Linked DNA regions of Geminicoccus roseus DSM 18922. The protein of the gene in region 2 interacts with the protein of the main gene of each other region in a pairwise test. Links are inferred from orthologs where the notes say so. Each region holds a gene or a part of one and is shown on either strand. Other genes may lie near its edges.

Region 1 (3,397 bases), 2.0 Mb from region 2 along the record:
GCCGGCGTCCGGCCGGATCGCGGTCACCACGCTGGTATGGTCGCCATGCGGGACGAAGCAGATGTCCTGGCTCTCCGGCTTGTCCGCCACCGGCAGGCGCAGCCGTGCCGCATGGGCGCGGGTCTCGGCCTTGGTCATCCCGCCCAGCGGGAAGCGCAGCCGGTCGAGCTGCTCGTCGGTGGTGGCGAACAGGAAATAGCTCTGGTCCTTGGCCGCGTCCTGGCCGCGATGCAGCTCGGCCTGGCCGCCGGCCGGCACCCGCCGCACGTAATGGCCGGTCGCCAGCGCCACGGCCCCCAGCTCCATCGCATTGTCGAGCAGGTCGCCGAACTTGATCCGCTCGTTGCAGCGCACGCAGGGGATCGGGGTGCGCCCTTCCGCGTAGCTGTTGGCGAACTCGTCGATCACCGCCCGGCGGAAGCGCTCCTCGTAGTCCAGCACGAAATGCGGGATGCCCAGATGGTCGGCCACCGCCCGGGCGTCGCGGATGTCGCGGCCGGCACAGCAGCTCCCGGCTCGCCCGGTGGCCTGGCCGTGGTCGTAGAGTTGCAGGGTGATGCCGACCACATCGTAGCCGGCCTCGGCCAGAAGCCCGGCGCAGACCGAGCTGTCCACGCCCCCGGACATGGCGACCACCACCCGGGCGCCGGGGGGCAGGTCGAGATCGGCGAGATGGTCAGCGGTCACGGGCAGGGCAACTCGATGGGCGAAGCGGCGGGAGTCAACCGTCCAGCAGGCTGGACTTGGGCACATGCACGACGATGCCGCTCAGGGACTCGTCCAGGGCGATCTGGCAGCCCAGCCGCGAGGTCGGCTGCCAGTCCGGGGCCAGGTCCAGCATGTCCTCTTCCTCGGGCGAGGGAACCGGCAGCCGGTCGAACCAGGCGTCGTCGATGCGGACATGGCAGGTGGCACAGGCCATGCTGCCGCCGCAAGCGCCTTCCAGCTCCACCCTGGCGTCGCGCGACGCCTCCAAAAGGGTGCTGCCCGCGGCGACATGAGCCCGGCGTTCGCTGCCGTCGGGCAGGCGGAACAGGATCTCGACCATGGCCGGCCTTCAGCTCAGACGTGGAAGCTCTCGCCGCAGCCGCAGCGGCCCTTCTCGTTCGGGTTGTTGAACACGAACGAGGCGCCGAGCTTGTCCTCGACGAAGTCGACCTCGGTGCCGTTCACGTATTCCAGCGCCTTGGCATCGATCACGAAGGTCACCCCGCCCACCTCGATGGTCTGGTCGGCCGCGGCCACTTCCTTGGCGAAGTCCAGCGAGTAGCTCCAGCCCGAGCAGCCGCGCGGCTTCACCGCGAGCTTGATCCCGGCCACGTCCGCCTGGGTCGCCAGCAGTTCCTTGGCCCGCTCCGCCGCACGCGGGGTGATGCTGAGTGCCTGTGCCATCCGTCTCGCCACTTGCCATTCGTCCGGGAGCAGGTCCCGGCCAACCGTTCATGTCGCAACTGCGGAAGGGTTCGGCAAGGGTGAACCCGTCCGATTGGACATGTTCGAAGCTGTACCGTGCTGTGCCGCGAACGCCTGGAGGAAGCGGTCGACCTCGGTGATCCCGCTGGACCAGCCCAGGCTGACCCGGATCCCGCAGCCGGCATCCGCCCCCAGCCCCATCGCCGCCAGCACGTGCGAGGCGGCGACCTTGCCCGACGAGCAGGCCGCCCCGGCGCTGATGGCCACGCCTGCGAGGTCCATGCGGATCACCTGCATCTCGGCCGGCCGCCCGGGCGTGACCAGGCAGGCGATGTGCGGTGCCCGCGCCGCGCGGGCCGCGGCGACCCAGGTGGCGTCGCCCAGCCGGCGCACCCCTTCCTCCAGCCGCGCCCGCAGCCCTTCCAGGCGGCCAGGCTCGGCCGGGTCCAGGCGGCGGATCGCTTCCGCGAACCCGGCAATGCCGGCCAGGTGGTGGGTTCCCGCCCGCCGCCGGCCCTCCTGGCCGCCGCCGCGCAGCCTGGCCGGCACCGCCAGCCCCGGGCGGGTCAGCAGGGCGCCGGTGCCGGGCGGGCCGCCGAGCTTGTGGGCGGAGACCGTCATCAGGTCGCAGCCCAGGCGATCGACCCGCACCCCCTCCAGCTTGCCGAACCCCTGCACCGCGTCGACATGCAAGAGCGCCCCCGCCTTGCGGCAGCAGGAAGCGATGGCGGCGATGTCCTGCACCACCCCGGTCTCGTTGTTGACCAGCATCACCGAGACCAGGGCCGGCCGCGCTGCCGCCAGGAGCCGTTCCAGCACCGCCAGGTCGACCAGGCCGTTCCGGTCCACCGGCAGGCGGAGCGCCTCCGGCGCCGCCTCCAGCACCGAGGCATGCTCGATCGCCGACACCAGCACGGCCCCCCCAGCGGCGACGCTTAAGGCCAGGTCGTTGGCCTCGGTGCCCCCGGAGGTGAAGATGATCTCGTCCGGCCCAGCACCCGTGGCCTCGGCCAGCACCGCGCGCGCATCCTCCAGCACCCGGCGGGCGGCGCGGCCCTCCGCGTGCACCGAGGACGGGTTGCCGACCATCGCCAGCACCTCGGCGACCCGCGCCACCACCTCCGGCCGGACCGGGCTGGTGGCGGCATGATCCAGATAGATGCGCGGCTCAGCCGGCATCGGCCGTGAGCATTCTCTTGAACACGGCACTCTCCTCGCGCTAAACGACCTGCGATCGTGCGCCGGGATGCCCGCCGCGCGGCGCTCGTGTTCACGTCTGGTGCGGCACGATGCGTACCGCGGCATGATCCGGCACCGATCCGAGCGTGTGGACCACGCCCGACAAAGTATAGGGACGTCCCAAGACGGCAGCAATGTTCCGCCCCCGCGGCTCGGTGACGAGCAGGGCGCGCAGTTGGCCTGCCGATTCGGTGGTAGCGGAGTAATCGATGCCCGAGGTGATCTTCAACGGTTCGGATGGCCGGCTGGAGGGCCGTTACGTTCACGGTGAAGGACCGACCTCCCCGCTCGCGGTCATCCTGCACCCTCACCCGCTGCACGGCGGGACGATGAACAACCGCATCGTCTATTCGCTGTTCCAGATGTATGTGCGGCGCGGCTTCTCGGTGCTGCGCTTCAACTTCCGGGGGGTCGGCCGCTCGCAGGGACAGTTCGACCATGGCCAGGGCGAGCTGCGCGATGCCGCGGCGGCGCTGGACTGGATGCAGCTGCACAACCCGAACGCCTCGGGCGTCTGGGTGGCCGGGTTCGGCTTTGGCGCCTGGATCGCCATGCAGCTCCTGATGCGCCGGCCCGAGGTGGTGGGGTTCATCTCCGCCGGCCTGCCGGCCAACATCTACGATTTCGGCTTCCTGGCCCCCTGCCCCTCGTCCGGGCTGATCGTCCATGGCGAGCGCGACACGGTCACCCCCACCGAATCGGTGCACAAGCTGGTCAACAAGCTCAGCCAGCAGCGCGGCATCAC
Region 2 (3,889 bases):
TTAAGAAAACATTTTGTTTCATCACAGAATGATGATAAGAAATTGATTTATCTACCGACGGATGCCGTTTGAGAAACGAGCATGTCGCGTAGGTCGGAATTTGGGACGCCTGCCCTGTTTCCTGTCGTGAGCACAAAAGATCTTCAGACGTGCTTTGGTCTGCTGCTGGAGCATGCGCTGTCAGGCAGAATCCTTTCTAGGGATACATGCAATGACCAGATCTATACAGTCGGGATCGATGGATCGGACTTGGTGGAGTGCCGCCAGGATCGGCATGCTCGCCGCTGCGATGGTTGTCGGTGCCGCCACGTCCAGTGCCGCCACCGAGCTGAAAGGCACCTTCCGCGGCAATGCGTTCGGCACTGAAGCCAATGCCAAGGCCGGCGACGTCGCGGTGTCGCTTGGGCGCTCCGCCTATCTGCCCTGCGGCTGCAAGGGCACCGGCGGCAAGACCGTCACCAACCGGGTCGACAGCGTCCAGGCCCGCGACGTTGCCCGGGCCGACGTGCTGCTGAGCACGCTCCGCACCACCCGGGATGCGGCCAATGCCTTCGTCACCACCAGTTCCACCGTTTCCGGGGTCAATCTGTTCAGCGGCCTGATCACGGCGACAGCGATCAAGGCGGTCGCCAGCACCAGGGCGACCTCGACGTCGATGAGCAGCTCGATCGCCGGCTCGACCTTCACCAACCTGAAGGTCGCCGGCGTCAGCGTCAGCGCCGACGTGGCACCCAACAAGACGCTGGCCCTGCCCGGGATCGGCAAGGTCACCTTCAAGAAGACCGCCACCACCTCGACCTCGACCGTCAACCAGATCACCGTCGACATGCTGGTGATCGACGTCACCATGAACAACAGCTTCAAGCTGGCGATCGGGGCGCAGATCAAGATCGGCCATGCCTTCAGCGGTTACTGGCGGGCTCCTTCCAACGTCGAAGTGGGCGGCCAGGCCTGGGCTACCGAGTCGAACACCAAGGTCGGCAAGGATCTGGTCAACCGGATCGGCCGCGCTGCCTTCGTGAGCTTCAGCTGCGAGGGAACCAGCGGCAAGACGCGCACCAACAACGTGGCTGGCACCTCGATCGGCAAGATCCTGACCTATGGGTCCGGCTACACCACCGGCACCGGCGGCCCGAACGCCAGCGGCGCCACCGCCAAGACCACCGCGACCCTGGAAAGCGTCAAGCTGCTCAACGGCCTGATCACCGCCAGCATCGTCAAGGCGGTGGCCGAGGAAACCATGGTGAACGGCAAGCTGACCCGCTCGACCAAGGGCTCCGGCCTGATCGGCCTGAAGGTGATGGGGCTGAGCATCCCGGCCAACCTGCCGCCCAACACCAGGCTGGCGCTGCCCGGCATCGGCTACGTGATCGTCAACGAGCAGCTGTTCCCCACCGGCTCTCGCAGCCGGACCCAGGTGAACGGGCTGCACGTGGTCATCACCAGCGTCCCGCTCCTGGGAAGCCTCGGCCTGCCGGTCGGCAGCGAGATCATCGTCGCCCATGCGGATGCCTTCGTGCAGAAGTGATCCTCGTCCATCATGGGGCAGACATGGGGGCGGATCCGTCACGCGGGTCCGCCCCGATCATGTCCGGGCCGCGATGGCCGGAAGGTGCTGGGGAAGGGGAAGGGATGCGCGGCGGCTTTGGCGAGGATGATCGGGGGGCGCGGCCGGAGCGGATGGCGCTGGACCCGGAACGGCTGGAGCGCATCCTGGTCGCCGCAGCCGGCGAGGGGCGCTCGGTCACCTACCGGCAGGTGCTCGACATGTTCGGCCACCGGGTCGGCTCCGGCACGGTCGGCCATCTCTGCCGGGTGCTTGGAGTGGTCGACCGCGCCAGGGCAGCGCGCGGCCTGCCGGAACTGGCCTGCCTGGTGGTGCGCTCGACCGACGGCATGCCGGGGGCCGGCTATTTCGCGGCGGAGGATCCTGCGGGGGCCGAGGCCCGGGCGCTGCTGGTGACCCGGCGCCAGCAGGCGGCGTTCGCCTGGGCGGCCGGGCTCAGCCCTTCTTGCGCAGGACGATCACGAACACGTCCTGCTCGCGATCGCTCCGCTCCAGGAGATGGCCGCTGATCTCGACATACTCGTCGAAATCGGCCGGGGCAGCGGGGTCGGTCGCCAGCACGCAGACCGTGGCGCCCGGCTCCATGATCATCAGGGCCTGGCGGGTCTTCACCAGGGGCATCGGGCAGGCGAGGCCGCGGGCATCCACGAGGACGTCGTAGCGTTGTTCCGACAAGGACGAGTTCCTCCGTTGATGTCGGCGCTGGCAGGTAGCCCGGATCGTGCCGGTCCGGAAGCATCCGGGCCGCATCTGGCTGTCACGTATCTGCGTCGGGTTGGTCTTGGATTTTTCGCAAAAGGTTGTTGACGGTTTCACTGGTTGGTCCTAGAACCCGGCTCACGAAGCGCGGCGGGGTGCTGGGCGGCGGGGATGGCCTGCTGCCTGGTGGTTTAGCCGGGTTTTGGTGAAGATTTCGGCCTGGTCTGTTGGGATTGGGTGGCGGCCTGGAAGGGCTGCCCGATGGTCGTCTGGTTGAGGCTGGGCGGTGGTCGGCGGGTTGTTGTTTGACATCGTTGGTTGGTGGAGCGCTTTTTAGAAAAAGCGTTTTGGAGGGATGTGCGGGCGGCGTCCTCTGGTCTGGCTGACTTTGGTTGGCTGGCTGGGTGGGGATGATCGTCTGGTACATCTTGGTGTTCATTGGAAACTTCTTCGGAGGTTCTGATGGGTACCTTGCGTATGCCTAGATGGTCAGCGATCAAGCTGAGAGTTTGATCCTGGCTCAGAACGAACGCTGGCGGCGCGCCTAACACATGCAAGTCGGACGCACTCGCAAGAGTGAGTGGCGGACGGGTGAGTAACACGTGGGAACCTGCCCTGGGGTCTGGGATAGCTGCGGGAAACTGCAGGTAACACCGGATACGCACGGGAGTGGAAAGTTCACGCCCTGGGATGGGCCCGCGTCGGATTAGGTAGTTGGTGGGGTAACGGCCTACCAAGCCTGCGATCCGTAACCGGTCTGAGAGGATGATCGGTCACACTGGGACTGAGACACGGCCCAGACTCCTACGGGAGGCAGCAGTGGGGAATCTTGGACAATGGGGGCAACCCTGATCCAGCGACGCCGCGTGGGTGATGAAGGCCTTCGGGTCGTAAAGCCCTTTTGCCGGGGAAGATGATGACGGTACCCGGAGAAGAAGCACCGGCTAACTCTGTGCCAGCAGCCGCGGTAAGACAGAGGGTGCTAGCGTTGTTCGGAATTACTGGGCGTAAAGGGCGCGTAGGCGGCTCGTTTAGTCGGGTGTGAAATCCCGGGGCTCAACCCCGGAACTGCATTCGATACTGGCGGGCTTGAGACCGAGAGAGGTGGGTGGAATACCCAGTGTAGAGGTGAAATTCGTAGATATTGGGTGGAACACCGGTGGCGAAGGCGGCTCACTGGCTCGGATCTGACGCTGAGGCGCGAAAGCGTGGGGAGCAAACAGGATTAGATACCCTGGTAGTCCACGCCCTAAACGATGTGTGCTAGATGTCGGGGGACTTGTCTCTCGGTGTCGGAGTTAACGTTTTAAGCACACCGCCTGGGGAGTACGGCCGCAAGGTTAAAACTCAAAGGAATTGACGGGGGCCCGCACAAGCGGTGGAGCATGTGGTTTAATTCGACGCAACGCGCAGAACCTTACCAACTCTTGACATGGCCGTTAAAGCTGCTGAGAGGCAGTGTCCCGCAAGGGGGCGGTTACAGGTGCTGCATGGCTGTCGTCAGCTCGTGTCGTGAGATGTTGGGTTAAGTCCCGCAACGAGCGCAACCCTTGTCCGTAGTTGCCATCAGGTTGGGCTGGGCACTCTACGGGGACTGCCGGTGACAAGCCGGAGGAAGGTGGG

Evidence for each region.
Region 1: the proteins of GEMRO_RS0108945 (region 2) and GEMRO_RS30435 interact in binary tests that used the Escherichia coli proteins (3 or more experiments, as listed by UniProt). The link is inferred for Geminicoccus roseus DSM 18922 from one-to-one orthologs.

What each region holds. Positions count from the first base shown.
Region 1 is NZ_KE386572.1:3,677,008-3,680,404, reverse strand. What follows is about bases 517-3,397. They hold GEMRO_RS30435 (cysteine desulfurase family protein), read right to left. Parts: upstream 2,593-3,397; coding sequence 1,441-2,592; downstream 517-1,440. Other genes in these bases: GEMRO_RS0118310 (alpha/beta hydrolase), read left to right, coding at 2,862-3,397; GEMRO_RS34365 (hypothetical protein), read right to left, coding at 2,684-2,881; GEMRO_RS0118320 (HesB/IscA family protein), read right to left, coding at 1,063-1,392; GEMRO_RS0118325 (2Fe-2S iron-sulfur cluster-binding protein), read right to left, coding at 722-1,048; mnmA (tRNA 2-thiouridine(34) synthase MnmA), read right to left, coding at 517-687. In the rest of the region: more of mnmA, read right to left, coding at 1-516. UniProt on the Escherichia coli protein: Master enzyme that delivers sulfur to a number of partners involved in Fe-S cluster assembly, tRNA modification or cofactor biosynthesis. Catalyzes the removal of elemental sulfur from cysteine to produce alanine.
Region 2 is NZ_KE386572.1:1,649,688-1,653,576, forward strand. Bases 623-3,479 are described here. They hold GEMRO_RS0108945 (sulfurtransferase TusA family protein), read right to left. Parts: upstream 2,243-3,479; coding sequence 2,003-2,242; downstream 623-2,002. Other genes in these bases: GEMRO_RS0108935 (choice-of-anchor P family protein), read left to right, coding at 623-1,528; GEMRO_RS33395 (hypothetical protein), read left to right, coding at 1,633-2,076. In the rest of the region: more of GEMRO_RS0108935, read left to right, coding at 275-622. UniProt on the Escherichia coli protein: Sulfur carrier protein involved in sulfur trafficking in the cell. Part of a sulfur-relay system required for 2-thiolation during synthesis of 2-thiouridine of the modified wobble base 5-methylaminomethyl-2-thiouridine (mnm(5)s(2)U) in tRNA.